3 regions of the Nonomuraea sp. NPDC050227 genome follow, and region 3 is predicted to be linked to each of the others. Evidence: riboswitches for the same ligand, from Rfam matches in the RefSeq annotation. Region 3 holds a riboswitch; each other region holds the start of a gene.
The links. Region 3 has a riboswitch for cyclic di-AMP ahead of ACIBK9_RS42440 (C40 family peptidase). Riboswitches for the same ligand answer to the same signal wherever they lie in the genome.
Positions count from the first base shown of each region.

Region 1: it holds a riboswitch for cyclic di-AMP, as region 3 does, so the genes downstream of both, ACIBK9_RS26610 (hypothetical protein) here and ACIBK9_RS42440 (C40 family peptidase) in region 3, are expected to answer to the same signal.
Region 2: it holds a riboswitch for cyclic di-AMP, as region 3 does, so the genes downstream of both, ACIBK9_RS21215 (CHAP domain-containing protein) here and ACIBK9_RS42440 (C40 family peptidase) in region 3, are expected to answer to the same signal.

Region 1 covers NZ_JBITJF010000007.1:6,668-16,660, forward strand. The annotation lists gene tig (trigger factor) at 1-933, opposite strand, end outside; gene ACIBK9_RS26555 (helix-turn-helix domain-containing protein) at 1,100-1,966, opposite strand; gene ACIBK9_RS26560 (ATP-binding protein) at 2,199-2,690, shown strand; gene ACIBK9_RS26565 (DinB family protein) at 2,707-3,207, opposite strand; tRNA gene ACIBK9_RS26570 (tRNA-Pro) at 3,284-3,360, opposite strand; tRNA gene ACIBK9_RS26575 (tRNA-Gly) at 3,450-3,520, shown strand; gene ACIBK9_RS26580 (uridine kinase) at 3,600-4,229, shown strand; gene ACIBK9_RS26585 (HAD family hydrolase) at 4,183-4,821, opposite strand; gene ACIBK9_RS26590 (TrpB-like pyridoxal phosphate-dependent enzyme) at 4,917-6,227, shown strand; gene ACIBK9_RS26595 (50S ribosomal protein bL37) at 6,267-6,344, opposite strand; gene ACIBK9_RS26600 (DeoR/GlpR family DNA-binding transcription regulator) at 6,482-7,261, shown strand; gene galT (galactose-1-phosphate uridylyltransferase) at 7,258-8,328, shown strand; cyclic di-AMP (ydaO/yuaA leader) riboswitch at 8,397-8,535, shown strand; gene ACIBK9_RS26610 (hypothetical protein) at 8,541-9,518, shown strand; gene ACIBK9_RS26615 (hypothetical protein) at 9,534-9,815, opposite strand; gene ACIBK9_RS26620 (sigma factor) at 9,850-9,993, opposite strand, start outside.
Region 2 covers NZ_JBITJF010000005.1:191,662-201,654, reverse strand. The annotation lists gene ACIBK9_RS21225 (glycosyl hydrolase family 18 protein) at 1-1,511, opposite strand, end outside; gene ACIBK9_RS21220 (luciferase family protein) at 1,754-2,101, shown strand; cyclic di-AMP (ydaO/yuaA leader) riboswitch at 2,362-2,499, shown strand; gene ACIBK9_RS21215 (CHAP domain-containing protein) at 2,514-3,233, shown strand; gene ACIBK9_RS21210 (TetR/AcrR family transcriptional regulator) at 3,343-3,891, opposite strand; gene ACIBK9_RS21205 (nuclear transport factor 2 family protein) at 3,989-4,486, shown strand; gene ACIBK9_RS21200 (Tm-1-like ATP-binding domain-containing protein) at 4,497-5,720, shown strand; gene ACIBK9_RS21195 (phosphoenolpyruvate hydrolase family protein) at 5,720-6,535, shown strand; gene ACIBK9_RS21190 (cupin domain-containing protein) at 6,552-6,965, shown strand; gene ACIBK9_RS21185 (hypothetical protein) at 7,147-7,650, shown strand; gene ACIBK9_RS21180 (hypothetical protein) at 7,650-9,077, shown strand; gene ACIBK9_RS21175 (VWA domain-containing protein) at 9,074-9,993, shown strand, end outside.
Region 3 covers NZ_JBITJF010000014.1:222,386-232,378, reverse strand. The annotation lists gene ACIBK9_RS42465 (DsbA family protein) at 1-284, opposite strand, end outside; gene ACIBK9_RS42460 (O-methyltransferase) at 430-1,077, shown strand; gene ACIBK9_RS42455 (Uma2 family endonuclease) at 1,149-1,700, shown strand; gene ACIBK9_RS42450 (branched-chain amino acid aminotransferase) at 1,723-2,820, opposite strand; gene ACIBK9_RS42445 (3-isopropylmalate dehydrogenase) at 3,021-4,067, opposite strand; cyclic di-AMP (ydaO/yuaA leader) riboswitch at 4,167-4,326, shown strand; gene ACIBK9_RS42440 (C40 family peptidase) at 4,357-4,920, shown strand; gene ACIBK9_RS42435 (NAD(P)-dependent alcohol dehydrogenase) at 4,904-5,896, opposite strand; gene ACIBK9_RS42430 (DUF2306 domain-containing protein) at 6,078-6,713, shown strand; gene ACIBK9_RS42425 (response regulator) at 6,686-7,387, opposite strand; gene ACIBK9_RS42420 (sensor histidine kinase) at 7,428-8,555, opposite strand; gene ACIBK9_RS42415 (ROK family protein) at 8,666-9,850, opposite strand; gene ACIBK9_RS42410 (sugar ABC transporter substrate-binding protein) at 9,951-9,993, shown strand, end outside.

The sequences.
Region 1 (9,993 bases), on a different contig from region 3:
CTTGCGGGCGTCGACCTCGGCCTTGAGCGCGCTCTCGGGCAGCGGGATGTCGATCTTCTCGAGCAGGGCGTCGAGGGCCTTCTCGCGGGCCTGGACGACCTGGTCGATGAGCTTGTTGCGGCGGGCCTGCTCGCGGATGCTGGCCTTGAGCTCGTCGAGCGTGTCGAACTCGCTGGCGAGCTGGGCGAACTCGTCGTCGAGCTCGGGCAGGACCTTCTCCTTGACCGACTTGACGTTGATGATCACGTCGGCCTCCTCGCCGGCGTTCTCGCCGCCGACGAGCTCGGTCTTGAAGCTCTTCTCCTCGCCCGCGGACATGCCCACGAGGGCGTCGTCGAGGCCCTGGAGCACCGAGCCGGCGCCGACCTCGTAGGAGACCTCGCTGGCCTGCTGCTCCTCGATGTTCTCGCCGTTGATCTCGGCGCGCAGGTCCATCACCACGAAGTCGCCGTTGGCGGCCGCGCGCTCGACGCCGGTCAGCGTCGCGAAGCGCTGGCGCAGCGAGTCGAGCTGGGCGTCGACGTCTTCGTCGGAGACCTCGGCGGAGTCGACGGTGATCTCGGCGCCCTGGTAGTCGGGCACCTCGAAGTTGGGCCGGATGTCGACCTCGGCGGTGAACTCGATCTGCTCACCGTCGTCGATCTTCGTGACCTCGATGTCGGGCTGGCTCACCGGGAACACGTCGACCTCGTCGACGGCCTGGCCGTAGAGCTTGGGCACCGCGTCGTTGAGGGTCTCCTCCAGCACTACCGCCCGGCCGAAGCGCTGCTCGATGATGCGGGCCGGAACCTTGCCAGGCCGGAACCCGGGGACGCGCACCTGCTGCGCGACCTTCTTGTACGCCGCATCCATGCTCGGGCGCAGCTCTTCGAACGGCACCTCGACGGTGAGCTTGACCCGGGTCGGGCTGAGCTCCTCGACAGCGGTCTTCACGGAATGGTCTCCTTGATCAAGCTACGAGTGATCGCGGGCGCGTCCATTCGGTACGGCTCACGCGCCGCGCCCACATGAGCGGCGTTGGGCATGCTCCGCCACGGCGGGATCCAACGCCGATGGCCAGTCTAGGGCAGATGCGTACCGAACAACGACGCCGTCGCCGTCAGAACTCCTCGGCGATCGTCCGCAGCAGATCGATCGTCTCATCAGGAGTGGTGCTCACGGCGCACAGCCGCTCCATGACCTCCGTGTATCGGTCCACGTCCTCACGCTTGTCCAGGTACAGGGCGCTGGCCAGTTGCTCGACGTAGACGACGTCGGGCAGGTCGCGGTCGGGGAAGCGCAGGATGCTGAAGGCGCCGCCCTCGGCGCTGTGGCCGCCGAAGCTGAACGGCATGATCTGGATGGTGATGCTGGGCTGCCGCATGAGGTCGATGAGGTGTTCGAGCTGGGCGCGCATGACCTCCACGCCGCCGATGGGCCGGCGCAGCGCCGCCTCGTCGATCACGGCCCAGAAGATCGGACCGTCCGGCCGGTCGAAGATGCGCTGGCGTTCGAGCCTGAGGTCGACCCTCCTGGCGATCTCCTCCGCCGCGATGCCCGCCGCTCCGGCGGTGACGACCGCCCGGGCGTACTCCTTGGTCTGCAGCAGTCCCGGCACGAACTGGACCTCGTAGGTCCTGATCCGGGCGGCGGCCTCCTCAAGGCCGACGTACGCCTGGAACCACGTGGGCAGGACGTCGTTGAACCGGTGCCACCAGCCGGGTTCGTTCGCGGTGGCCACCAGGTCGAGGACGGCGGCTCGCGCCTGCGGGTCCACGACGCCGTACAGGGTGAGCAGGTCGGAGACGTCACGTTCCTTGAACCCCACCCGGCCCAGCTCCATGCGGCTGATCTTGGATTCGGAGCCCCTGATGAGGTGCCCCGCCTCCTCGCGGGTGACGTTCTTCGCCTCCCTGAGCTTTCGCAGCTGGGAGCCCAGGAGGATGCGCAGCGCCGTCGGCCCGGAACCCGGCTGGTTCTGCGTCACTTTGCCTCCTATCAAGGTCCGCACACACAGTGACACCACATTGCCGGGTATGACAAGGTCTCAACCTCGTGTCCGATTAGGAGAGATTTGCCCCAAAAGGCGCATGCTGTTGCACATTGCAGCTGCACGTGCATTTGGGTCTTGCAGCCGCCGCGTTCGTGACCCATGATGGCTTAGTGCATTGTGGGCCAAACATGCACTAAACCGAGGGCTACGGGGAGGTATCGGCGGCATGGTGGAGGATCCTCTGGCCACTGCCGATTGCCTGCAGATCACCCGTGAGGTGGGGTTCGACCACCTGCTCAAGGGCGGGAAGCCGAACACGACCGCGTGCCCGCTGCCCTTCCAGGCCGACTCGGTGAAGACCGCCAGGGACGTGACCCGCTCCACGCTGCGGGGATGGGGCCTGCACGAGCTGAGCGACGACGCCGCGCTCGTGGTGTCCGAGCTGGTGACGAACGCCGTGCGGTACGCGATGTACGCGGCCGGCCGGCGGGAGATCGAGCTCTTGCTGATGCGCGTGTCGCCGCACGTGCTGCTGGCGGTGGCGGACCCGAGCGACGAGGTGCCGCGCCGCAAGGAGCCGGACTTCATCTCCGAGAACGGGCGCGGCCTCTACATCGTCGAGACCTACAGCCAGTGCTGGGGCTGGGACCCGCTCGACCGCGGCGGCAAGGCCGTGTGGGCGTTGTTCCGCGCCGAAGAGGCTTCCGAAGAGGGCTGACCCCTCGACCTGGCCGCTACTCGCCGGTGGCGCCGTCGATGCGCTCGCGCAGCAGGTCGGCGTGGCCGTTGTGGCGCGCGTACTCCTCGATCATGTGGACGAGGATCCAGCGGTGGGTGCAGTCCTGGCCGTTCCGGTCGCCCACGGCGTCGAGGGGCTTGGCGGCCGAGATGGCGCGGGCGCGCTCGATCTCGTCCTGCCAGGTGGCGAACGCCTCCTCCACCGAGGCGTCGTCCACGTCGTTGAAGTCGGCGTCGTTGTCGACGTCCTTGTTCCACAGGCGGGGGATGTCCTCGCCGTTCAGCACGCGGCGGAACCAGACGCGCTCCACGTGCGCCAGGTGCCGGACCAGGCCGAGCAGCGACATGGCGGACGGCTCGGCGGAGCGGAGCCTGAGCTGCTCGTCGGTCAGGCCGGCGCATTTGACGGCCAGCGTGCCGCGATGCCATTCGAGCCAGTTGCCGAGCACGGTCCGTTCGTCGCCGGTGAGGGGTGGGGGCACACGATTGTCTGTCACGCCTCGACCTTAATGGGCGCTTCGTCCGGGTCCGCGAACCAAGAAGCCCCCTCCGCGTCGGAGGGGGCCGATGACCTGGTCGGGGCGACAGGATTTGAACCTGCGACTTCTTGCTCCCAAAGCAAGCGCGCTGCCAAGCTGCGCCACGCCCCGCCTCGCCGGGTGCGCATGCGGTCCGTGACTCCGGTACGCTTACGCCCTGACGACCGGATGAAGTCTAGACCAGAGTTCGACCGGTTCGCGCGGACGTAGCTCAATGGTAGAGCCCTAGTCTTCCAAACTAGCTACGCGGGTTCGATTCCCGTCGTCCGCTCTCGCAGGCGAAAGGCCAGGTCATCCCCGGTTCGGGGGGCCTGGCCTTTTGTGATCTTCGGGGGCGTAGGCTGGCGTCGATGCGTGCACGTCCGATCTCCCGCGAGGCGCTCGTCGAGGAGCTGGCCGAGCTCGTCGCCGCGCGGCCCAAGGACGCCTGGGTGCGGGTGGCGGTCGACGGGGCGCCCGCGGCGGGGCCCGACGCGCTGGCCGACGAGCTGGTCGCGCCGCTGCGGTTGCGCGGCCGGCCCGTGCTGCGGGTGTCGGCCGGCGACTTCCTGCGGCCGGCCTCGCTCCGGCTGGAGCACGGCCGGACCGATCCCGACGTCTTCTACGAGGACTGGCTCGACGTCAAGGGCCTGCTGCGCGAGGTGCTCGAACCCTTGGAGCCGGGCGGCTCGGGGCGGGTGCTGCCGGCGTTGTGGGACAGCGGGATCGATCGCGCGTACCGGCTGCCGTACCGGGAGCTGGCGCCGGGCGGGGTGGTGCTCGTGGACGGCACGCTGCTGCTGGGGCGGGGGCTGCCGTTCGAGGTGAGCGTGCACGTGTGGCTGTCGGCGGGGGCGCTGGCGCGGCGCACGCCGCAGGACGAGCGGTGGCGGCTGCCGGCCTACGAGCGGTACGAACGCGAGGCGCGCCCGCAGCGGGCCGCCGACGTGGTGGTCAGGGCCGACCATCCGGACCGGCCGGCGGTGCTGACGGACGGCTGAGCCCGAGCAGCGCGTCCAGCTCGGCGATCGCCTGGGCGTTCGAGGTGAAGCGCACGGCGTGCAGGCCGGCCGCGCGGGCGCCCTCGACGTACGGCTCGTGGTCGTCGAGGAACACCGTGGCGGCGGGGTCGGCGCCGAGGGCGTCGCAGGCCGTCAGGTAGATGCGCGGATCCGGTTTCCCCACTCCCGCCTCGTGCGAGTAGACGATGTGGTCCACCAGGCCGGCGTAGCCGTACGCGGCCTGCTCGCGTTCCCTGGCGCCGACGAAGCTGTTGCTCACCAGGCCCGTGCGGTAGCGCGGACGCAGGGCGCCCAGGTACGCCATGAGCTCGGTGTTGGGCGTGCCGAGGTACTCCGTCCAGACGTCGGCCATGAACGCCCCGGCGTGCGCGCCGAGCACCTTGGCCACCTCGGCGCCGGCCTGCTCCTCCGTCATCTCGCCGACCGCCCCGGCCAGCCAGGTCGGCTCCAGCTGGGCGTCGATGTGCCCGGCGGGCAGGCCGAGCTTCTCCTCCCACCTGGCCGTCACGCCCAGGGCCGGCGTCAGCTCCAGCACCCCGCCGATGTCGAACACGACCGCATCGATTTTCATATGCTCCTCCTGTGAACTCATTCAACCAAGGTAAAGAAGGAACGTGTCCGTGTCCAGACTCTTGACGACCCACAGGGGCGGCTCAAACTGAAACGGTGATCCCTGGCAACTGGTACAACATCGTTCCCGATCTTCCCGTGCCGCCTCCGCCGCCGCTGCATCCCGGCACCCGCCGCCCCGTCGGGCCGGACGACCTCGCGCCGCTGTTCCCCATGGAGCTCATCGCGCAGGAGGTCAGCGGCGACCGCTACGTGCCCATCCCCAAGGAGGTCATCGACGTCTACCGGCTGTGGCGGCCCACGCCGCTGATCAGGGCGCACCGGCTGGAGAAGGCCCTCGACACGCCGGCCCGCATCTACTACAAGTACGAGGGCGTCTCACCGGCCGGGTCGCACAAGGCGAACACCGCCGTGCCGCAGGCGTACTACAACGCCAAGGAGGGCGTGCGGCTGCTGACCACGGAGACCGGCGCGGGACAGTGGGGGTCGGCCCTGGCGTTCGCCTGCGCCCAGTTCGACGTCGAATGCCGGATCTGGATGGTTCGGGCGTCCTACGACCAGAAGCCGTACCGGCGCTCGCTCATGCGCGTGTACGGCGCCACCGTCCACCCCAGCCCCTCCCCCCTCACCGGCGCGGGCAGCAAGGCGCTGGCCGACGACCCCGCCTCCCCCGGCAGCCTGGGGCTGGCGATCAGCGAGGCGGTCGAGGTGGCCGCCGCGAACCCCGAGGCCCGGTACGCGCTCGGCTCGGTGCTCAACCACGTCCTCATGCACCAGACGGTGATCGGCGAGGAGGCCCTGGCTCAGCTGCCCGAGCTGCCGGACCTGGTCATCGGCTGCACCGGCGGCGGCTCCAACTTCGCCGGTCTCGCCTTCCCCTTCCTGCGGGAGAAGCTGGCCGGACGCATCGGCACCCGATTCAGGGCGGTCGAGCCGGCCGCCTGCCCGTCGTTCACCCGGGGCGTGTACGCCTACGACTTCGGCGACACCGCCGGGCTGACGCCGCTGCTGAAGATGCACACCCTCGGGCACTCCTTCGTCCCCGACCCGATCCACGCCGGCGGGCTGCGCTATCACGGCATGGCGCCGCTGCTGTCCCACATGTACGAGCTGGGGCTGTTCGAGGCGGTGACCCGTACCCAAAGCGAGTGCTTCGAGGCGGGTGTGCGCTTCGCGCGGACCGAGGGCATCGTCCCGGCCCCCGAGCCCACGCACGCGCTGGCCGAGACCATCGCCGAGGCCCTGCGCTGCAAGGAGAGCGGCGAGGAGAAGGTGATCCTCACCGCGCTGTGCGGGCACGGCCACTTCGACCTGGCCGCCTACGACCGCCACCTGGCCGGCGAACTGGAGGACTACTCGCTTCCGCAGGAGCGTCTCGACCAGGCGCTCACCGAGTTGCCCGGCTGAGATGACACGGGTGGCCGCGAGACCCGCGGCCACCCGTGTTCAGTTCGCGTTCGGGCGCTTCCTGTGGTTCGCCTTCTTCTTCTTGCGCCCCCTGCCCTTGCGTGCACGCTTCGCCATGGGCTCACCTCCAGCGGTCGGGATCGTGACCTTCAAGGTCTCCCCTGCCCGCGGGCCGCACAAGCGATACGCCGTGACCTAACATTCCTCAACAAACTCGTGTCATAATTTGGTGGAATCTGTTGGAAGGGGTGGGCGTGCTCGCACAGCAGCGTCAGCAGACGATCCTCGAACGCGTACGCAGCAGCGGCGGCGTCCGGGTGGCCGACCTCGTGCGCGAGCTCGGCGTCTCCGACATGACGATACGCCGCGACCTTGAGGTGCTGGCCGAGCGCGGGCTGCTGGAGAAGGTCCACGGCGGCGCGACGGCCCTCGGCCCCGGCTCGACCGAGGAGCCCGGCTTCACCGCCAAGTCCGCCCGCCAGCAGCAGGAGAAGGAGGCCATCGCGCGGCACGCGGCCACCCTCGTACGGCCGGGAACCGCCGTGGCCCTCTCCGCCGGCACCACCACGTGGGCGCTGGCCCACCACCTCGTCGCGGTGCCCGAGCTGACCGTGATCACCAACTCGATCCCCGTCGCCGAGGTCTTCCACCGCAACCCGCGCGCCGACCGCACGGTCGTGCTGACCGGCGGCGTGCGCACGCCCTCCGACGCGCTCGTCGGCCCCGTGGCGGTGGCGGCCATCCGCCGCCTGCACGTGGACACGCTCTTCCTCGGGGTGCACGGCATGAGCCTGCGCGCCGGGTTCACCACGCCCAACCTGCTGGAGTCCGAGACCGACAGGGAGCTGGTGGCCGCGGCGCACCGCCTGGTGGTCCCCGCCGACCACACCAAGTGGAACACGGTCGGCATCAGCACGATCGCCGAGCTGACCGAGGCCGACGTGGTCATCAGCGACGCGGGGCTGCCCGAGGAAGCACGCACCGAGCTGGCCGAACGGGCCGGAGAACTGATCATCGCGGAGGGCACGCCTTGAAGCGCACCATCACCCACCTGGCAGACGGCCGAGAGCTGATCTACTTCGACCGGCGCGACGACGCCGACCGGAGCGCGATCGACCGGCGGCCGCTCGATCCGCGGCCGGTGGCCTCCGAGCTGCGCTACGACCCGCTGACCGAGGAGTGGATCGCGATCGCCGGCCACCGGCAGACGCGGACGTTCCTGCCGCCGGCCGACGAGTGCCCGTTGTGCCCGTCGTCCGCCACGCGGGCGTCGGAGATCCCGGCCCATGACTATGACGTGGTGGTGTTCGAGAACCGCTTCCCCTCTTTCTCCGGAAATTTTGGGACTTACGGGGATGTCGGCGGCCTGAGTGAGGTGCGGCCGGGTGTCGGGCGTTGTGAGGTGGTGTGCTTCACCTCCGACCACTCCTCCTCCTTCTCCAGGCTCTCCAACGCCCAGGTCAGGCTGGTCATGGAGGCGTGGGCCGACCGCACCGCCGAGCTGTCCGGCATCGAGGGCGTCGAGCAGGTGTTCTGCTTCGAGAACCGGGGCGAGGAGATCGGCATCACGCTCCCCCACCCGCACGGGCAGATCTACGCCTATCCCTACGTGACCCCGCGCACCAAGCTCCAGCTGGGGGCCGCCTCGCGGCACACGGGCGGCAACCTGTTCGCCGACGTGCTGGCCGCCGAGCAGGCCGCCGGCACGCGGGTGGTGGCCGCCAACGAGCTCTGGACGGCGTTCGTGCCGGCCGCCGCGCGCTGGCCGTTCGAGGTGCACGTGTATCCGCACCGGCAGGTGCCCGACCTGGCGGCGCTGTCGGAGGAGGAGCGGGCCGCGTTCGCGCCGCTGTACACCTCGGTGCTGCGGGCGCTCGACGCGCTGTTCGGGGTCGCGATGCCGTACATCTCGGCCTGGCACCAGGCGCCGGTGCGGTACGGCCGCGAGCTGGCCTACCTGCACCTGGAGCTGTTCAGCATCAGGCGGGCGCCCGGGAAGCTGAAGTACCTGGCGGGCTCGGAGTCGGCCATGGGGGCCTTCGTCAACGACGTGCTGCCGGAGGAGGCGGCACGCATGTTGCGATCACGAATTGATCACTAATTGGTTTCTCATTAAAGTCGCATGACTCGTGATCTACCACTAATATCCCGTTAGACATCGGCCATAACGGTCGTTGTACGCCTAATCCCGGGCGTGTTGCCCGGGAGCCGGGGACCCATCGCATCCGGGGTGAATCCGCGCCAGTGGTAGGGACTGCTCCCGTGCCCGAACCCGTCAGCTAACCCGGCCGGCAGAGGGAGAGGAACAACCACGTGGCGGCTTCGTCCCCCGCGAGTCTTGCCGTCGGTCTCATCACCGCCACCGCCCTGCTCGTGCATCCGGCCGCCGCCTCGGTCTCTGGGGCAGCCGCCGTGGCGGCCGCGCCCAAGCCGTCCGAGGCGCAGCTGCGGGCCCAGCTCAAGGAGCTCAACCGCAAGGTCGACAAGCTCATCGAGACGTACAACCTCAAGCGGGTCGAGCTGGCCAAGGCCCAGCAGGCCGCCACCGCGGCCCAGCAGCGGCTCACCGCCGCCGAGCAGGCGCTGGCCACGGCCGAGCAGCGGGTCGCCGAGATCGCCCGGCTGCGCTACCAGAACGGCGACACCTCCCTGCCGGCGTTCATGATGACCCCGGACGGCGGCGGCGCGGCCGTGCTCGAACAGCTCACCGCCGAGCAGCAGGCGGTCGTGGACAGCGTGGCCAAGGCCCGCGACGACCAGAAGAAGGCCGCCACGGCCGCCGCCGCGCTCGCGACGGAGCTGAAGGCGGGCACGGCGGAGGTGGCCGAGCAGCGCGACGACGCCCAGGACGTCATCGACGACATCAAGAAGAAGCTCCAGGACCTGGTGCCGTTCGGGCCGGGCAAGAAGTCCGACGGGAGCTGGGCGCCCGAGCTGCCGGCCGGCTCGGACAACATCACGCCGCGCACCCGGCTGATGCGCGCGCAGGTGCAGAAGAACTTCTCGCTGCCGTACGAGGTGGGCTGCTTCCGGTCCGGCTCCAGCGGCGAGCACCCGCTCGGCCGGGCCTGCGACTTCATGATGAGCACGGGCGGCACCATGCCGAGCGCCGTCAACAACGCCCTCGGCGACCGGCTGGCCGACTGGGCGCTGAAGAACAAGGCCAAGCTGGGCGTCAAGTACGTGATCTGGAAGCAGCGCATCAACCAGGGCTCGGGCTGGCGCTCGATGTCCGACCGCGGCAGCATCACCGAGAACCACTACGACCACGTGCACATCTCGATGAACTAGCCACGGACCGGCGGCTCAGCGGATGCCGGTGAGCTTGTCGGGGTTGGTGACGGAGTAGACGGCGGCGATTCGGTCGCCCTCGGGCGTGAGATCGACGACGACCACGGCCAGCGGCCCGTCACCGGAGAAGACGAGCGCGCACGGGTCGCCGGCCACCCGCCGGTAGCGCAGGTCCACCGCGCCCGGGGTCAGCGTCGCGGCGACGGACATGAACAGCGCCGCCACCTGGTCCCGGCCGTGGACCGGGTGCAGGCTGGTGGCCGGTCCCTTGCCGCCGCCGTCGGTCCACAGGGTCACCTCCGGCGCCAGCACCTCCAGCAGGGCCCGCAGGTCACCGCCGAGCGGCGGCCGCGGCGAACCGCTCGGTCACCTCGGCGTCCGGGGCCGTGACCAGCGGTTCCGGCAGCCAGGGGCCGACGTAGGTCTCCTGGCGGCGGCTCAGGTCCGCCCGCCGGGCGAGCGCCTGGTTCACCGC
Region 2 (9,993 bases), on a different contig from region 3:
CCCTGCGCGTCCCAGCCGCCGAAGAAGTCGTACGTCATGACGTTGTACCAGTCGACGTACTGGGCGGCGCCGCCGTAGTCGGCCGCGTCGATCTTGCCGCCGTCGTTGCCGTCGGCGGTGATGGCCGCGGTGACCAGGTTGTTCGCGCCGAAGCGCGAGCGCAGCGCGGACATCACGTTCTTGAACGCCGCCGCGCCGCTGGTGTCACAGGTCAGGCCGCAGGCGTTCGGGTACTCCCAGTCGATGTCGATGCCGTCGAAGACGTCGGCCCAGCGGGGGTCCTCCACCAGCTTGTAGCAGGAGTCGGCGAAGGCCGTCGGGTTCTGCGCCGCCTGGCCGAAGCCGCCGGACCAGGTCCAGCCGCCGAAGGAGAAGAGCACCTTCAGGTTGGGGTACTTCTTCTTCAGCTTGCGCAGCTGGTTGAAGTTGCCGCGCAGCGCGCCGTTGTCCCAGGTGTCGGCGACGCCGTCGACGCTCTCGCCCGCCTGGTAGAAGCGGTCGTAGTCGGCGTAGCTGTCGCCGATCGTGCACTGCCCGTTCTGCACGTTGCCGAACGCGTAGTTGATGTGGGTCAGCTTGGCCGCCGAGCCGCTGGTGTCGATGTTCTTGACGTGGTAGCCGCGCTGGTAGATGCCCCACTGGACGAAGTAGCCGAGCACCTTGTTGCCGCCGCCACCGCCGCCGCCCGTGGTGGTCGCGGTGATCTGGTTGCTGTCGGCCGAGCGGTTGCCCGCCGCGTCACGCGCCCGCACGGTGTAGTTGTAGGAGGTGTTGGCGCTGAGGCCGGTGTCGTTGTACGACGTGCCCGTGACGGTGGTGACCAGGGTGCCGCCGCGGTAGACCTCGTAGCCGGTGACCGCCACGTTGTCGGTGGAGGCGTTCCAGGCCAGCGAGACGCTGTTGTTGCTGACGCCGGTCGAGCGCAGGTTGCCGGGCACCGTCGGCGGGGTCTTGTCGTCGCCGCCACCGCCGCCGGTGGTCGTCGCGGAGATCTGGTTGCTGTTGGCCGAACGGTTGCCGGCCGCGTCACGCGCGCGCACGGTGTAGCTGTAGGCCGTGTTCGCGGTGAGGCCGGTGTCGTTGTACGTGGTGCCCGTGACGGTGGTGACCAGGGTGCCGCCGCGGTAGACCTCGTAGCCGGTCACGGCCACGTTGTCGGTGGAGGCGTTCCAGGCCAGGGCCACGCTCGTGTCCGTGACGCCGGTCGAGCGCAGGTTGCCCGGCACGGACGGCGCGGTCGTGTCGCTGCCGCCGCCGCCGGAGACCTTCCACAGCGCCGCCACGTTCGGCGGCTCCCAGCCGGGCTGGGAGGTGTGCGCCTGGAGACAGACGTAGTCGACGCCGTTGTAGGTGACGACCGTGCCCGCCGTGTAGGCGGTCCACGGGGCCCAGGCCGCCGCGTACGCCACCGTGCTGGCGGAGGCGAGCGCCGGGGCGGCCACGGCCGCGGTGAGGGGCAGGGCCAACGCCGCCATTCCCGCCAGGACCTTGCTCAGAATGGTGTGTTTCATGTCGCTCCGACATCCGTTGGGGGGTGTGTGGGGAGTGGGATGGGAGACTTCTGGGGAAACTATTAGGAAAGTTTCCTTTAAGTTGTGAATCGACGGTAGCTTCTGCCTGGGGGAGCGTCAATACGTATCGGTCAGGTGTCCGTAATCGTGCCGGTCAGACCGCGGACGCGCCCGTTCACGAGGGGATAACGGTTCAGGAACGGGGGCTGACGGCGGGGTGAGCCGTGGCTCAGCATTGGAGCGTGGCAGGAATCTCCGCCTGGCGGCGGACGCCCACGCGACGCGGGCCCTACGTGGTCCGCGCGGTCGCGGAGTTACGGTCCTGGCCGTCGCTGAACGTCAGCGGCACCGGTCAGCAGGTCACCTTCGCCGTACACGGAACCGAGATCCTGCGCCTGGCCGGCCGGGACGAGATCCACGTACGGCTCACCGCCCCCGCCATCGGCCGCCTGGAGCCGCACCTGCGGGCGTGCGACCAGGTCCATGCCTGCCGCGACCGCGCCTGGGTCGCCGTACAGGTCGACGCCGAGCCCGATCTGGAATTGTTGCTGGCGCTCACGAGTGTGGCGATAAAGGCGCACGTGGCGTGAACCGATTCGGTGCGTAGCGTTTCTCCCACGCAGCGTCGAATTCATTGCCTCCATTTGCCTGGGAATTACTCGCCGGGTAGCTTGGTTGTACACAGCCGAACGGGGAGTCGTCCCAGGTAGGGATGGCATTGCCTGGGAATTACCCAAGCGGGACCCGTGTTGTACAGAGTCGATGCGGAAATCCCCGCATCCGGGCGTCGCACATATGCCTTCAGGCCCTTTCCCGGGCCCGGGAAGACGATGCGTCAGCCCTTTGCCTGACCAAGAGACCGCTGAATCCGCCTGTGCGCGGAACCGGGGACCCATGTGTCCAATGGGGTGAATCGGCACCGTGGTGCCGTAGGGCAGCTTCCCGCCCGAACCCGTCAGCTAACCCGGCAAGCGGCACGGAAGCTCAAGGAGTAACACCCTCATGGCCAAGCACCGTCTTCACCGTGCCTTCAAGCTCGACCTCGCCAAGATCGCTCTCGGCGCGACCGCCGTCGCCGGCGTGCTCGGCACGCACGCGGCAGTGAACGCCGACACCACCCACGCCACCGCCCACACCGCCACCCAGACCGCCAAGGTCGCCGGCGTGGCCGCCCAGCCGCTCGTCGCGCAGCACCGCGCCGCCGACGAGAGCGCCAAGGGCAAGGTCAACGTCACCGCCGCCCAGGTGCTGGCCACGGCCCGCGCCCAGGTCGGCACCTCCGAGGACGCCAACGGCGGCGGCACCAAGTTCCAGAAGTGGTACGCCGACTCGCAGCGCGCCGCCGAGACCGCCGCGCGTGACGGCGGCAACCGCGCCATGTACCTGAACGCCCCCTGGTGCTCGATGTTCGTCTCCTGGGTCGGCGAGCAGACCGGCGCCCGCCCGCAGGTCGGCTGGGACGCCTACACCGTGACCCACGCCAAGTGGTTCGCCGCCAACAACCGCTGGGGCACCGAGGCCAAGCCGGGCGCCGTCGTCTTCTTCTCCTGGAGCGGCAGCAAGAGCCTGAGCGACATCCAGCACGTCGGCTTCGTCGTCAAGGACAACGGCGACGGCACGATCTCCACGATCGAGGGCAACACCGGCAACGGCAAGGTCGAGCAGCGCGTCCGCCCGACCTCCCAGGTCGTCGGCTACGGCTACCCGTCGTACGCCGCCTGATCCTGCCAAGCGAAGAGCGCACTCCCCGCGGGGAGTGCGCTCTTTCGCGTTTCGGGACGGGGAGTGCGCTCTTTCGCGTTTCGGGACGGGGAGTGCGCTCTTTCGCGTTTCAGGGCCGCCGGTGCCGGTGGACCAGGACCGCCGCGGCCTGCCCGGCCGAGCGGGCCGCGCCCGGCTCCTCGGAGATCATCGCGGTGACCGTGGCGCCGTCGATCAGGGTGAGCAACTGCTCGGCGAGCAGGCCGGGGTCCCCGGCTCCCGCCTCCTCGGCGAGCGAGCGCAGGTAGGCGCGCAGGCGCTCCTTGTGCTCGCGCACCGCCGCGCGGACGGCGGCCGAACCGGCGCCCAGCTCGGCGAAGGCGTTGGCGAACCCGCAGCCGCGGAAGTCGTCCTCGGCGAACCAGCGTTCCAGCCACGCGAAGACCGCCGGGATGCGGTCGCCGGCGTCGGCCACGTACGCGGTGAGCGAGGCCATCCAGCGTTCGTCGCGCCGCCGCAGATAGGCCACGACCAGCGCCTCCTTCGACGGGAAACACTGGTAGAGGCGTTTCAGCGAGACGCCGGAGGCGGCCCGGATCTCGTCCATGCCGACCGCCTGCACGCCGCGGCGGTAGAACAGGTCGCCCGCGGCGTCCAGCAGCCGCTGCTCGTGATCCATGACACCCCTCCAGGTGCTTGCCGCGGAGAACGATCGTTCTCTACGCTAGCGCACAACCCGGGAGAACGCCCGTTCTCTCGATCGGAGAGGACAGCCCATGACCCGCCCGCCCGTCCCGCCGTTCACCGAGGAGACCGCCCGGATCAAGGTCCAGGCCGCCGAGGACGCCTGGAACACCCGCGACCCCGACCGTGTCGCGCTCGCCTACACCGAGGACTCCGTGTGGCGCAACCGCGGCGAGTTCGTCACCGGCCGCGCCGAGATCGCGGAGTTCCTGCGCCGCAAGTGGGCCCGCGAGCTGGACTACGCCCTGCGCAAGGAGCTGTGGGCGGTCACCGGCGACCGCATCGCCGTCCGCTTCCAGTACGAGTCCCGCGACGCCGCCGGCCAGTGGTGGCGCAGCTACGGCAACGAGCAGTGGGAGTTCGACGCCTCGGGGCTGATGCGCCGCCGGGAGGCCAGCATCAACGACGTCGCCATCACCGAGGAGGAACGCCGCATCTTCGGCTCCCGCCCGCTGTCCGAGCACGGCGTGGACGTGCTGGGCATCCGCCACGCGGAGATCGCCGGGGTAAGGTCGGAAGGCCGATCGTAGGAGGTCTGACATGGCGGTCTTGCTGCTGGGCACCCTCGACACCAAGGGGGAGGAGTACGCCCTCGTCCGCGACCTGATCATCCGGGCCGGCCAGGGTGTCGTCCTCATGGACACCGGCGTCATGGGCGCCCCGGCGCTGGCCGCCGACGTCCCCGCCGAGGCCGTCGCGCGGGCCGCGGGCACCGGCCTCGACCGGCTCAGGAGCGCCGGCGACCGCGGCGCCGCGCTCGCGGCCATGGCGGCCGGGGCCACCGCCCTGGCCAAGGACCTGCACGCCCGCGGCGAGCTGAGCGGCGTGCTCGCGCTCGGCGGCAGCGGCGGCTCCTCCATCGCCGCCGCCGTCATGCGGGCGCTGCCCGTCGGCCTGCCCAAGCTGCTCGTCTCGACCATGGTCAGCGGCGACGTCTCGGCCTACGTCGGGGAGACTGACGTGACGCTCATGTACAGCGTCGTCGACGTCGCGGGCGTCAACTCCGTCTCCCGCCGCATCCTGACCAACGCCGCCGCCGCGATCAGCGCGATGGCCGCCTCCTACGACGCCGGCGCCGAGCCGTCCGGGGAGGACAAACCGCTGGTCGCGGCCACGATGTTCGGCGTCACCACGCCCGCCGTCGACGCCGCGCGGGCCCGGCTGGAGTCCCTGGGCTACGAGGTGCTGGTCTTCCACGCCACCGGCTCGGGCGGCCGGGCCATGGAGGCGCTGGCGGCCGGCGGCCACTTCGCCGGGGTGCTCGACCTGACCACCACCGAGCTGGCCGACGAGCTCGTCGGCGGCGTGTTGTCGGCCGGCCCCGACCGCCTGACCGCCGCCGGGCGGGCCGGCATCCCGCAGGTCGTCAGCCTGGGCGCCGTCGACATGGTCAACTTCGGCCCGATGGAGACCGTGCCGGAACGGTTCAGGTCACGGCAGCTCCTGGTGCACAACCCGACGGTGACGCTCATGCGCACCACTCCGGCCGAGAACGCCGAGATCGGGCGGGCGATCGGCGAGCGGCTGGCCCGCGCTTCCGGGCCGGTCACGCTGTTCGTGCCGCGCGGCGGCGTCTCGGCCGTCGACGTCGAGGGCGGCCCGTTCCGCGACCCGGCGGCCGACGCGGCCTGCTTCGACGCCGTGCTCGCGGCCGTCGCGGGCACCGCCGTCGAGGTCGTGCAGAGCGACCAGGACATCAACGACGCGCAGTTCGCCGTGGCGGCCGCCGACCGGCTGCACCGGCTGATCGAGAAGGGGGCTTGATGCGACGCGACGAGGCACTACGGAGGTTGCGCGCCGAGCGGGAGGCGGGCCGGCTGATCATCGGCGGCGGCGCGGGCACCGGGCTGTCGGCCAAGTCCGCCGAGGCGGGCGGGGTCGATCTGCTCATCATCTACAACTCCGGGCGGTTCCGGATGGCCGGCCGCGGCTCGCTCGCCGGCCTGATGCCGTACGGCGACGCCAACGCGATCGTCGTGGAGATGGCGGGGGAGGTCCTGCCGGTCGTCAAGGACACGCCGGTGCTGGCCGGGGTGTGCGGGACCGACCCGTTCCGGCTGATGCCGCGCTTCCTGGACGAGCTGAAGGACATGGGCTTCACCGGCGTCCAGAACTTCCCGACGGTCGGCCTGATCGACGGTGTCTTCCGGGCGAACCTGGAGGAGACCGGCATGGGCTTCGACCTGGAGGTGGAGATGATCAGGCTGGCCGCCGAGCGCGACCTGCTCACCGCCCCCTACGTGTTCACCCCCGAGCAGGCCACGGCCATGGCGCGGGCGGGCGCCGACATCCTCGTCCCGCACATGGGCCTGACCACCAAGGGCAGCATCGGCGCCGTCACCGCGATCGGCCTCGACGAGGCGGCCGTGCGCGTCCAGGAGATGCGCGACGCCGCCGTCGCCGTCAACCCCGACGTCATCGTGCTGTGCCACGGCGGCCCCATCGCCGAGCCCGACGACGTGCGCCACATCCAGCAGCGCACGGTCGGCGTCGCCGGGTTCTTCGGCGCGTCCTCGATGGAACGCCTGCCCGCCGAGCGGGCCATCGCCGAACAGGTCCGCGCCTTCAAGCAGCTCTGACCGGGAGGAACCCGCCATGCACCGACGACCGGACGCCCTGTCCACGATGATCTTCGACTGGGGGGCCATCAAATGGCACGTGACGCCCGACGCCGTGCCGGGCGCGTCCTCCACGTTCGGCGAGGTCGTCATCAACCCGAACAAGGGCCACGAACGCCACCTGCACCCCGACTCCGACGAGGTCCTCTACGTCATCGAGGGCGAGGGGCGGCAGACCGTCGGCGACGACCCGGAGTTCCCGGTCAGGGCCGGTGAGGCGATCTACATCCCGAAGGGCACGCTGCACTCCACCTTCAACACCGGCTGGCGGCCGCTGCGGATCATCGCGACGTACACGCCGGGCGGGGCCGAGCTGGCGCTGCGCGAGCTGCCCGGCTTCGTGGAGCTCGGCCCCGGCGACCACCCCACCTGGGCGGCCGCCACCTCCTGAGCGGCGGAGGCCGTGCGCGGGGTGCGAGCCCGCGCACGGCCTCCGGCGTGCTCGACCTCCATGTGAATGATCGTTCACGTCCGGTCTGTCGGTGGCCTCCGGTAGATTTCCGGGTCTGTTGATCAAGCCCATCGGAGTTGGCTGTCGGCGCGAGCATGCCGTCAGACTGGAGGTCGAGACCTTGGACGCGGACGAAACCGCGTGGGAGCAGCGCAGCGTCGTGCGGGTGGTGCCGCCGGTCCAGCCGCGCAAGCTGGCGAAGGTGCCCTTCGTCGAGCTGGCTGACGGCAGGTTGCAGGGGGTCGTGTCGAGCGGGTCCGACATCGAGCGGGTCTACGTCTCCTCGATCGCCGCCGGCACCCACGACCTGAGCTGCAGCACCAACAACAACCGCCCGTGCGGCGCGCTGCACGGCTACGCCTGCAAGCACATCCGCATGCTGGCCGACGAGGCCGTGCTCCAGTACGGCCTCGACCGGGTGGCCCGCTACCTGCGCGTCGAGGTGCCCGAGGGCGGCCACCTGATGAGCGCGCTGAACGGCACCCCCCAGCGCACCCCGGCGGCCGTGGTGTTCAGCCGGTTCCTGCGCCACCTGGCCTACCTGGAGGTGCCCGACAGCACCGAGCCGCTGGCCGAGCTCCACTGGTTCCCGGCGACGGGGCCCGAGACGGGAAAGGTGGGCTGATGCTCGACGTACAGCTCGGGGAGCTGGCCGGCGACGGGCCGGCCGGGGTCGCGGAGGCGCTCGCGCTCGCCACGGGGTTCGACGGCGCGCTCGGGCACGGGTTCGCCAGGGTCGCCGAGGAGCCGGCCGCGGCGCTGGCCGCGCTGGCCGGCGCGCTCGCGGGCTCCCCGCTCGGCGACCGGCTGGGCGAGGCGGTGGAGAAGGTGACCGCGGGGTCGGTCGCCGACGAGCACCTCGCCGCGCTGGCCGGCGGGCGGGCCGCGCTGTTCGGCGCGGTGCACGACGCCCTGCTCGCCCGCCTCGACCAGGCTCTGGGCCGCAGCCGCGCACCCTGGCCGCCGGCCGCCGCCACGGACGCCACAACAGGGGCGGCGTCCGTGGGCGGCGGGGCGGCGGCCGGCGGCGTGCCGGAGAACCTGCTGGCCGGGTGCCGGGTCTGGTTGCGGGAGCTGGCGATCACCGGCTGGCGGGGCGTCGACGACGACCTCGTCTCCGGCGCCGACCAGGCGATCGAGGCGCTGCTCGGGGTGCCCGAGCTGCGCGGGCTCGCCGTGCTGCTCGACGGGCTGGCGACCGAGCTGCGGGCCTCGTCCCCGGTGGCGACGATGGACCGGCTGCCGCTCAGGCGGTGGGCCGACCTGTGGACGCGCGGGCTGCTGCTGGCCCAGTCCGGGCCGTGGCACGGCGTGCCCGAGCCGGTGTCGGGGCGGCTGCTCATCCTCGGCGCCGACGTGCACGAGCACGCCACGGTCGTCCGGGTGCAGGTGCACGGCGTTCTGGAGGAGGCCGGCGGCCAGACCCGGCTGGTGCGCACGAGCGTCGCGGCGGCCAAGGTCGACACCATCGTGGGCCCGTCGGTGTGGCGGCTGTTCGGCGGCCGGCCCGTGCTCATGGGCGCGCTGGCCGACCACCGGTCCGTGGAGATCGACGGCATGCCGCTGCTGCCCGGCGGCGACCTGCTGTGGCACGACGACCGCGCCCGCACCGGCGCCGAGGCCGACCCGTTCACCACCGCGCGGGTGCAGCTCGCGGGCGCGCTGGCCCCGGCCACGCCGCCGCTCGACCGCCACCCCGTGCGCATCGCCGAGCCGGTGCTGGTCGAGGGGTACACGGTCGACGGGCACACCCTCGACCTGGGCGGCAACAAGCTCGCCCTCGACCTCGACCGGCTCCCGGCGAGCTGCCCGCTCACGCCGGAGCTGGTGGCCGCGTCCTCGGCGTGCGTCGGGCTGGTGCGCCGCGACGGCGGCAGGTGGCTGCTGCAGCCGCTGGCCGTCCAGGCCACGGTCAAGAAGAAGCCGGTCACCGTGCACAACGGCGACTGGGCGAACGGCCCCACCGACCCCAAGGTCGTCAAGGCCGAGGCCAAGGCCGGCGACGTGGTCGCCGTGCTGCGCGAACGGGCAGGACGGCTGCTGCGGAAATGACCGACTCGACCACGAGCGCCGACGAGACCCGGCGCCAAGTGCTGTACTGGCGGCTCATGTCGCGGCTGTTCTCGGCCGACGAGCAGCCCGCGCTGGAGACGGCCAGCATGGGCATCGTCGGCGACCTGGAGCTGCCGCCCGCGCTGCTCGACCCCGGCGTCTCGGTGGACACGCTCGTCCAGCGCTTCCCCGAGCTGGGCGCCGAGCTCCAGGACCTGATGGCCGACAAGGAGCACGAGGAGGGCGGCGAGGTGCGCCGCGCCGCGCTGGTCTCCAAGCTGCTGCTCAACGTGTTCTCCACCGGCACGGGCGACGTCACGGCGGGCGACCTGGCCCGCTGGAAGCAGGACGCCGCCTGGTTCGAGAAGGGCATGGGCTGCGAGCCCGGCGGCCTGCGGAACGGGCCGGGCAACGACGAGCTGGCCGCCGTCCTCGCCATGATCGAGGGCGATCTGGTCAAGCGCATGCGGCTGCGCGAGGTGCTCGCCGACCCGGCTCTGGCCAGGCAGCTCACGCCCAGCATGTCGCTCATCGAGCAGCTGCTGCGCGACAAGTCCAACCTGTCCGGCGTCGCCCTCGCCAACGCCAAGGCGCTCATCCGCAGGTTCGTCGACGAGGTCGCCGAGGTGCTGCGCACGCAGGTGGAGAAGACCAGCGTGGGCGTCATCGACCGGTCGGTCCCGCCGAAGCGGGTCTTCCGCAACCTCGACATCGAGCGCACGATCTGGAAGAACCTCACCAACTGGAGCCCTGAAGACCAGCGGCTCTACGTCGACCGGCTCTACTACCGGCAGACGGCCCGCCGCACCACGCCGGCCCGGCTCATCGTGGTCGTCGACCAGTCGGGCTCGATGGTCGACGCGATGGTCAACTGCACCATCCTGGCCTCGATCTTCGCCGGCCTGCCCAAGGTCGA
Region 3 (9,993 bases):
TCGTCCTGGAAGATCGTCACGGGGTGGAAGACGACCTTGAGCCTGCCCTCCCTGGCCAGCTTCTGGATCGTGCCGTCGACCTTGGAGTGCATCTCCTTGCAGATCGGGCAGTCGAAGTCTTCGTACACGTCGAGCACGGGGGCGTCGCCGGACCTGTCGGCCAGCACCATCGAACCGTCGAGCTGCCTGGTCAGGCGTACCGACCCGGCCGTCTCACCCGGCTCCGAGAAGGCCAGCACACCGAGCATCACCAGCGCCGCACACGCGACCGCGACCGCAACCAACCGCTTCATCATCCGCCCACTTCCAGCTCACCGATCGCGCAGACCCTACCAACGCCGGAACCACTCTCCGGACAGCCGCCCGGGGCGGCCCCCTCATTGGTACCTGATGACGATGAGAGAACGCTGTGAGGGGAGAATGACCTTCATGAAGGCGAACCTCCTCGACCCCGCGGTGGGCCGGTACATCCTCGACCACTCCACCCCGCCCGACCCCCTGCTCGACGAGCTGGCGCGGGAGACCGCCGAGGCGACGGGCGACGCCGCCAGGATGCAGATCTCCGCCGACCAGGGCCGGTTCCTGACCATGCTGACCCAGCTCGCGGCCCCGGCCGTGGCGGTCGAGGTGGGCACGTTCACCGGCTACTCGTCGGTGTGCATCGCGCGGGGGTTGTCCGGCGGGCGGCTGCACTGCTTCGACGTGAGCGAGGAGTGGACGTCGATCGCCCGGCGCTACTGGGAGCGGGCGGGCCTGACCGACCGCGTCTCGCTGACGCTCGGGCCCGCCCTGGAGACGCTGGCCGCCTTCGACGAGCCGATCGACCTGGCCTTCCTCGACGCCGACAAGGGCAACTACCCCGGTTACTACGAGTTGCTGGTCGAGCGGCTGCGCCCGGGCGGCCTGCTGCTGGCCGACAACACGCTGCGCAGCGGCCACGTGGCCGACCCGGCGCACTCGGAGACGACGACGGTGCAGATCCGCGAGTTCAACGACCTGGTGATCGAGGACCCGCGGGTGAGCGTGGTGATGCTGCCGGTCGCCGACGGGATCACGATGATCAGGAAGAACCACTAGATCGCAGGACGCCGCCGCCGTTACTCTGAGTGATCCTTTGGAAACCCCCGGGAAAGCATGAGGACGGCGGCATGGTCAGGCCCCTGGAAGAGCGCTACCGCACCGTGCGCGAGCTGTTCCCCGAGTTCCGCATCGAGACGGTCCAGGGCCGGATCGTGGTGAACGAGCCGGGCACCTGGCAGCACAACACGATCCTGTCCCGGACGTTGTTCCAGCTCGCCGCCGCGGCGGCGGTCCGGGGCTGGGAGATCTGGCCGAACATCACCGTCTACCTGGGCCCCGGCCACGATCTCTACGTGCCCGACCTGGCCGTGGTCCCGCGCCGGCCGCGGCTGCACGAGGAGCACGCCGTCCACGGCGCCTCGACGATCCTGCTCGTGGACGTCGTCTCGGTGGCCACGACGTACGACGTGCACTTCGTCAAGACGGGCGGTTACGCGCGCGGCGGGGTGCCGCTCTACCTGGTGATCGACCCGTTCCAGCGGCTGGTGACGCTGTTCGGCGGGCCTGGCGGGCGGCGCTACCGCAGCGAGAACGTCGTCTCCCTGGGCGAGCCGGTGTTCCTGCCCGACCCGTGGAACCTCCACGTCGACACCGCGGCCCTGACGGAGGCCGGCGCCTGAGACGCCGGCCGTCCGCGCGGCTCTAGCCGATCTTGTGGATCCAGTTGCGGGTGTCGGGACGGGCGCCGTACTGGATGCCGACGAGCTCCTCGCGCACCCGCATCGTCACCGGGCCGGGGGTGCCGTCGGCGATGGTCCAGGAGCGGTCGTCGCCCCTGACCGAGCCCACCGGCGTGACCACGGCGGCGGTGCCGCACGCGAACACCTCGGTCAGCTCGCCGGAGGCGCAGGCGGACTCCCACTCGTCCACCGAGACCAGCCGCTCCTCGGTCTCCAGGCCGAGGTCGCCGGCCATCTCCAGGATCGACTCCCGGGTGATGCCGGGCAGCAGGGTGCCGGTGAGCGCCGGGGTGACGAGCTTGTTGCCGAAGACGAAGAACAGGTTCATCCCGCCCATCTCCTCGACGTACTCGTGCTTGTGGGCGTCGAGCCAGACGACCTGGTCGCAGCCGTTGTCGACGGCCTGGCGCTGGGCGACGAAGGCGGCGGCGTAGTTGCCGCCGCACTTGGCGAAGCCGGTGCCGCCGGGCGCGGCGCGCGTGTACTCGGTGGACAGCCAGACCGAGACGGGCTTGATGCCGCCGCTGAAGTACGAGGCCGCCGGCGAGGCGATCACCATGTACTTGTAGGTCTTCGACGGGTAGTTGACGCCGAGCCCGGCCTGCGTGGCGAACATGAACGGGCGCAGGTAGAGGCTGTGGCCCTCGGTGGTCGGCACCCACTCCTTGTCGGCCGAGACCAGCAGCTCCAGCGACTCCACGAACGCCTCCTCCGGCAGTTCGGGCATGGCCATGCGCTCGGCCGAGCGGTTGAAGCGGGCGGCGTTCGCGTACGGCCGGAAGGTCGCGATCGAACCGGAGATCTGCCGGTACGCCTTCAGGCCCTCGAACAGCTCCTGCGCATAGTGGAAGACCGAGGTCGCGGGGTCGAGCGAGAGCGGCCCGTACGGCATGAGCCGGGCGTCGTGCCAGCCCTCGCCGTCGGTGTAGTCGATCGAGATCATGTGGTCGGTGAAGACCTGCCCGAACCCGGGGTTCGCCAGTACCTGCTCCCGCTCGGCCGCGGTGCGAGCGTGGTCGGAATGCTGCACGTCGAAGCTGAGCTTCTGAGCGATGGTCATGACGGAGGTCCTTCTCTCTACGAATCTGCGACTTCGAAAGCTGATTCTGTTAGCTACTGCCCGCGAGCAGTATTCGTACTTCCTAGTGTCTCGCGATTTGGGATGGCAAGAGGCAGTTGGGGTGGTTAGAACCGGCGAACGCGAAAAAGCGCCTGGCAGTCCGTGTTCGGACCGCCAGGCGCGTGCGGGGCTAGGCGGTCCTAGCCGGCTACTCGCGCGGCGATGTCGTCGCCGATCTCGCTGGTCGTGCGGCCGGCGCGGCCGGTCACCCGCTCGGCGATGTCGGCGGCCACGGCCTGCTCGACCTTGGCGGCCTCGGCGTGCAGGCCGAGGTGGTCGAGGAGCATGCCCACGGACAGGATGGTGGCGGTCGGGTCGGCCTTGCCCTGACCGGCGATGTCGGGCGCGCTGCCGTGCACCGGCTCGAACATGCTCGGCGAGGTGCGCTCGGGGTTGATGTTGCCGCTGGCCGCCAGGCCGATGCCGCCGGCGATGGCGGCGCCGAGGTCGGTGATGATGTCGCCGAACAGGTTGTCGGTGACGATCACGTCGAAGCGCTCGGGCTGGGTGACGAAGAACATCGAGGCCGCGTCGATGTGGCTGTAGTCGGTGGTGACGTCGGGGAACTCCGCGGCCACGCGGTTGACCGTGCGCTGCCAGAGGTCGCCGGCGAAGGTGAGCACGTTCGTCTTGTGGACGAGCGTGAGCTTCTTGCGGGGCCGCGACTGAGCCTTCTGGAAGGCGTACCGCACGACGCGCTCGACGCCGTGGGCGGTGTTCAGCGACTCCTGGGTGGCGATCTCGTGCGGCGTGCCGCGGCGCATGACGCCGCCGGTGCCCGCGTAGAGGCCCTCGGTGCCCTCGCGGACGACGACCATGTCGATGTGCTCGGCGGTGGCGCCGGCCAACGCGGTCTCGACGCCGGGGAACAGCTTGACCGGACGCAGGTTGACGTAGTGGTCGAACTCGAACCTGAGCTTGAGCAGCAGGTCGCGCTCCAGGATGCCGGGCGGCACGCTGGGGTCGCCCACGGCGCCGAGCAGGATCGCGTCGTAGCCGCGCAGCTCTTCGAGCACCGCGTCGGGCAGGGTCTCGCCCGTGCGGTGGTAGCGGGCTGCGCCCAGGTCGTAGTGGGTGGGCTCGATCTTCGTGCCCACGGCCTCCAGGACCTTGAGCCCTTCGGCTACGACCTCGGCGCCGATGCCATCCCCGGGGATGACGGCCAGGCGGATGTTACGCGACTCCATGGGCGGTACCTTACCGGCTCGTCTCGGCTGACGAACACATCATCTCAACAATCGGACAATCCGTTTTGGGGGGATTGCGACCTTTTGACCGTTTCGTTAGAGTCCGACGAGCCTAATCCACGCAGCCGCTGCGTGGAGCCGGGGACCCATCTTTCCCCCCGGGGCGAATCGGCTGCGCCTCCCCCCCGAGGAGCCGCCGTAGGGCTACTTCCAGGCCCGAGCCCGTCAGCTAACCCGGTCGGCCACGTGGAAGGACAGTCCCCTGTCTAGCATCGCCATCCTTGTGGCGGTGGCAGCGGGCGCCGCAGGTCTCGTGCCTGCCGCCCCCGCGGCTCCCGCCGCTCCGGCCGCCCCCACCTCCTCCATCACCCTCACCGGCCCCCAGGTGAAACAGGTCCAGGAACGGCACGCGCCGAAACCGGCCTGGAAGGTCGCCCTCGAATACGCCATGGACAAGCGCGGCACCCCGTACGTGTGGGGCGGCGCCAGCGAACGGGGCTACGACTGCTCGGGCCTCATGCTCCGGGCCTACGAGGACGCCGGCATCGAGCTCCCCAGAACCGCCGCGGAGCAGTACGGCGCCTTCTCCAGGAAGATCGCCTGGAAGGACCTCAAGCCAGGCGATCTGGTGTTCTTCAGCGGCCTCGGCCACGTCGGCATGATCTCCAAGCCCGGCTACATGGTCCACTCCCCCCACACCGGCGACGTGGTGAAGGAGGAACGCCTGTCGCAGTGGCGCAGGCAGGCCTTCGTCGGCGCGGTACGCCCCGACCCCAAGGGCGTCAAGCGCTGGGCCGACTACAAGCAGCTCCAGAAGGCCCCCGCCCCCGCCATGCTCACCGCGACCCTGTGACGACGACCTTCCCCGGGGCGTGCCCCTCCTCCTGGTAGCGGACGGCCGCCGGGAGCTCGCCGAAGGGGAAGGTCCTGTCGATGACCGGGGTGACCGCGCCCCGCTCGATCAGCCCGGTCAGCGTCAGCAGGTTCGCCCTGTTGCTCCCGCAGCGGACGACGTCCGCCCTGACGATCCGCTGCGGGACGAAGGGCCCCGACGCGAGCGCGGCGAACATGTGGCCGGCCGGCTGCACCCAGCGGCCGGCCGGCCCGCCGACCAGCACGTACGTGCCCTTCCTGGTCAGGACGCGGCGGCAGTCCGTCAGCCGGCGGCCGCCCGCCACGTCGAGCAGCAGGTCGAAGCGCCGGCCCGAGGCCGCGAAGTCCTCCTTGGTGTGGTCGATGACGTCGTCCGCGCCGAGCGAGCGGACCAGGTCCGCGTTGCGCCCGCTGCACACGCCCGTGACGTGCGCCCCCAGCGCCTTGGCGAGCTGCACGGCGAACGTGCCCACGCCGCCGGACGCGCCGTTGACCAGCACCTTCTGGCCCGGCTGGAGGCGTCCCTCGTCGCGCAGCGCGATCAGCGCGGTGTTGGCCGCCATCGGCACCGCCGCCGCCTGCTCGAACGACAGGCCCGCCGGTCTGGGCGCCACCTCGCCCTGCCGCAGGCAGACGTACTCGCCGAAGCCGCCCCCGAGCGACATCGCGTACACCTCGTCGCCGGGACGGAACAGCGTGACGTCCTTGCCGGCCGCCTCGACCTCCCCCGCCACGTCGGCCCCGAGGACGGCGATGCGCGGCCGGCGCAGCCCGACCCCGCCGCCCATGACCCGGGCCAGGTACGGCTCCCCCCGCATGAAGTGCCAGTCGTAGGGCTGCACGGACGTGGCCCGCACCCGGACCAGCACCTCGTCGTCGCGCGGCACGGGCCGCTCGACGTCGGTCAGGACGAGCTGGTCGGGCGAGCCGAACGAGCGCAGGACGTACGCCTTCATCGTTTTCTCCCTCGTGCCGCTGATGTGCCGCCAGTGTGGGCGTGACCTGCGCGGACGCTCAACGGTCGAAAGGCGACGGCTCGATGGCCGAAAGTACGACGGCCCGCCCGCCGATGGTGCGAACCAGGACCGGCCGTCCGCGCGATGACCGGGCACGGGCGCGGGCGGCACGCTCTCAGGCATGAGATGGATCGCACCCGCCGGGCTGCTCGCGCTCAGCGTCGTCCCGCTGGTCGCCGGCGCAATCCGGGTGACCGAACTGGCCGCCGGCGCCCCCGTGACGGCGGACAACGCGCGCTTCTTCGCCATGCCCGTGCCGGTGTTGCTGCACATCCCGGCTTCCCTGGTGTTCTGCGTCCTCGGCACGTTCCAGTTCCAGGCCCGGTTCCGGGCCGGGCGGCCGGGGTGGCACCGCGCGGCGGGGCGGGTGCTGGTGGCGTGCGGGCTGGTCGCGGCGCTGTCGGGGGTGTGGCTGACGCTCTTCTCCGACCTTCCCGCCGGCGACGGGACGCTGCTGGCCGCCTTCCGGCTGCTGTTCGGGACGGCCATGGCCGCCTGCCTCCTGCTCGGCCTGGCCGCGATCCGGCGGCGCGACCTGGCCCGGCATCGCGCCTGGATGACCCGCGGGTACGCGATCGGACTCGGCGCGGGCACGCAGGCGTTCACCCTGGCGTTCGGGCTGGCCGCCTTCGGGCCGCCCGGCGAGCTCGGCCGGGCGCTGCTCGTCGGCGCGGGCTGGGTGATCAACCTGGCGGTGGCCGAGTGGGTCGTCCGCAGAACCCTCGGAGGTCAGGTGCGTACGCGGTCGGTCTCGTAGGCCCACATGGCGATCTCGACGCGGTTGCGCACGCCGAGCTTGGTCATCAGGCTCGCGACGTGGCTCTTGACCGTGCTGAGCGAGATGTGCAGCTCGCGGGCGATCTCGCTGTTGGTCCGGCCGCGGGCCACGGCGCGCAGGATCTCCTCCTCGCGGCCGGTGAGCGCCTCGACCGGCTGCGCGGGCGTCTCCGTACGCCCGGCTCCGGCGAAGGCGGCCAGCAGGCGCGCGGTCACGCTCGGGGCGATGAGCGCCTCGCCGCCGGCCGCCGCGGTCACCGCCTGGGCGAGCAGCGCCGGGCCGGCGTCCTTGAGCAGGAACCCCCTGGCTCCGGCGCGCAGGGCGGCGTAGACGTACTCGTCGAGGTCGAACGTGGTGATCACGACCACCGCCATGGGGTCGGCGACGTCGGGCCCGGCCAGCTCGCGGGTGGCCGCGATGCCGTCGAGGCCGGGCATGCGGATGTCGAACAGGCACACGTCGGGGCGCAGGCGGCGGGCCAGCTCGACGGCCCGCCTGCCGTCACCGGCCTCGCCGACGACCTCGATGCCGGGCTGGGCGTCGAGGATCATCCTGAGCCCGGTACGCGCGATCTCCTGGTCGTCGGCGACCAGCACCCGGATGGCCGCCGTGCCCTCCGGGTCTCTTCCCGCGGCCTCCTGCTGAGCGTTCATGCCGCTTTCTTCCGCGCTCACGCGGCCTCCTGCCGGGCGTTCATGCGGTCTCTTTCGGCAGGACGGCGGTGACCGTCCAGCCCCGGTTGGGGTTGGGGCCCGCCTCGCAGGTGCCGCCGAGCAGGGCGGCGCGTTCGATCATGCCGATCAGGCCGTAGCCGGGGGCGGCGACCCCGCCGGCGCGGTCGCCGTCGTCGCTCACGGTCAGGCGTACGGCGGCGGCGTCGGCGGTGACCCGGACGGTGATGTGGGTGGCGTGACGGGCGTGCCGCCGGGCGTTGGTGATCGACTCCTGGGCGATGCGGTAGAGCGCCGCGCCGGCCGAAGGCGGCAGGTCGCCGAGCCCGTCCGCGATCTCCACCTCGACGGCCGGGCCGACGCGCGGGCGTCCGGCGAGCCGCCGCAGGTCGTCGAGGTGACGGCCCGGGGTCAGCTCCGCCGGCTCGTTCCTGCGCAGCACCCGGACCATGGCCCGCATCTCGGCGAGCGTGCGCGACGCCTCGGCCTCGATCACCCGCAACGCGTCGGTGGCCGCGCCCGGCTCGGAGGCGGCGGTGGCCAGACCCGCCTGGGCGCGGATGGCCATGGCCGAGACGTGGTGGGCGACGGTGTCGTGCAGGTCGCGGGCGAGCTGTTCGCGTTCGAGTAGTTTGACCTGGTCGAGCTCGCGCAGCCGCGCGCCGGCCCGGAAGCGGAAGGCGCTGCCCAGCCCGACGGTCGCGACCAGCACGCCGAGCGCCGGGACGACGTCGCCGGGCGCCATGCGTCCGGACGCCAGCGACAGGCCGACCGCGACCAGCCCGGCCGCCATCCCGATCACGGCCTCGCGCCCCGAGCCCCACCGGAACAGCGCGTAGAGCACGATCGTGACGAACGCCAGCGTGTACGTCTCCACCGGCTCGCCGCCGGTCAGCAGCGGGGCCACGGTCGTGGCGCCGAACACGAGCGCGACCATGAGCAGCGGCCTGGTCCTGCGCCACAGCAGCGTGGGGATCAGCGCGACGGTGACGGCCGTCGAGACCACCGGCCAGCGGAGGTCGGGCCGCAGCATTCCCTCGATCACCGCGGCCGGCACGAGCACCGCGACGAGCGCCCAGTCGCGCCACACCCGCACGGGCGGGCCGGGAGGACGAGGCTCGCGCCACACGGAACGAAGGAGGCCGGCCACCCCCATATCGTAAGCGCGCCCCCATTCCCCCGCATCGCCCCGAACCCCCGTCCCACAGGCGGGGCTGGGTGTCGGGACCTCGGGCGCGGAGTTACCGGCCTGCGAGGGGGTCAGTGTTTGCGGGCGTCGAAGATGAGGTCCCAGGCGCGGGACTTGGCGTGGGCGACCGCGCCCAGCAGCACGCCGCTGTCGCCCAGCGCGCTGGCCACCACCCGCGGGCGCAGCGGCCCGAGCTCGGCGATGCGGCGCTCCACGGACGCGCCCAGCAGGTCGAGGTTGCGCCCCACTCCCCCGCTCAGCACGATCACCTCCGGATCGAGCACGGCGGCCACGGCCACCAGCAACCCGCCGATGCGCCGGCCCTCGGCCTCCACGACCGACCTGGCCGCCACGTTCCCCTCGGCGGCGGCGGCGAAGACCTCCCTCGCCGTCTCCAGCTCCAGCCCCGCCGCCCGGGCGGCGCGCACCACACCGGGCGCGGAGGTGGCCGCCTCGGTGGCCCCGTGCGTGAAGGGGTCGCCGTCGTACGCGGCAGGGGCGGTGGCGGGGGGTTCCTCGGCGGCCGGGATGTAGGAGACCTCGCCCGCCGCCCCCCTCGCCCCGACGTACAGCTCGCCGTTGATCACGATGCCCATGCCGACGCCGGTGCCGATGGACACCAGGGCGAAGTTGACCTTGCCCCGCCCGGCCCCGTGGACGTGCTCGCCGACGGCGGCCAGGTTGATGTCGTTCTCGATGACGAGGTCGACGCCCAGGGCGGCGTGCAACCGGTCGGCCAGGTCAGGCGGGCCGGGCAGGTTGGGGGCGAAGTCGAGGCCGCCGCGCACGGGGTCGTACACACCGGGTGAGCCCACCACCGCGCAGGTGATCGAGCGCCACTCGACCTCGGCCTCGCGGGCCGCCGCCCCGGCCAGCTCGCCGACCAGCTCGGCCAGCTCGGCCGAGGTGCGGGCGGTGTTGCGGCCGTCGGTACGCCCCGCGAACGCGCCGCACAGGTCGGCCACGGCCACCCTGATCCAGTCGCGGCCGATGTCGATGCCGGCGACGTGGGTCGAGGCGGCGTTCACGTCGTAGAGCGAGGAGACCGGGCCGGGCCGTCCGGACACCTCGCCCACCAGGTGGACCAGGCCGTCCTCGGCCAGCCCCGCCAGGGCGGCCGAGACCGTGGGCTTGGACAGGCCGGTGCTCTTGGCCAGGTCGGCGCGCGAGGCGGGGCCGTGCTCGTGCAGCTGGTCGAGCAGACGGCGCTCGTTGAGCACCCGCAGCAGCCGTGGATTCGCCAGGTCGCGTCGCATGTCCGGCCTCCCTCCGAGGTGCACTCTAGCCAACACGCCTGATAGTAAACTACCTTTCTTACCAAGCGGGGGCGGGCATCTTCTGAGAGGACGAAGTGCGATGCACCGAGCTTGGCGACTCATCCCCGCGGCGGCGGTCCTGC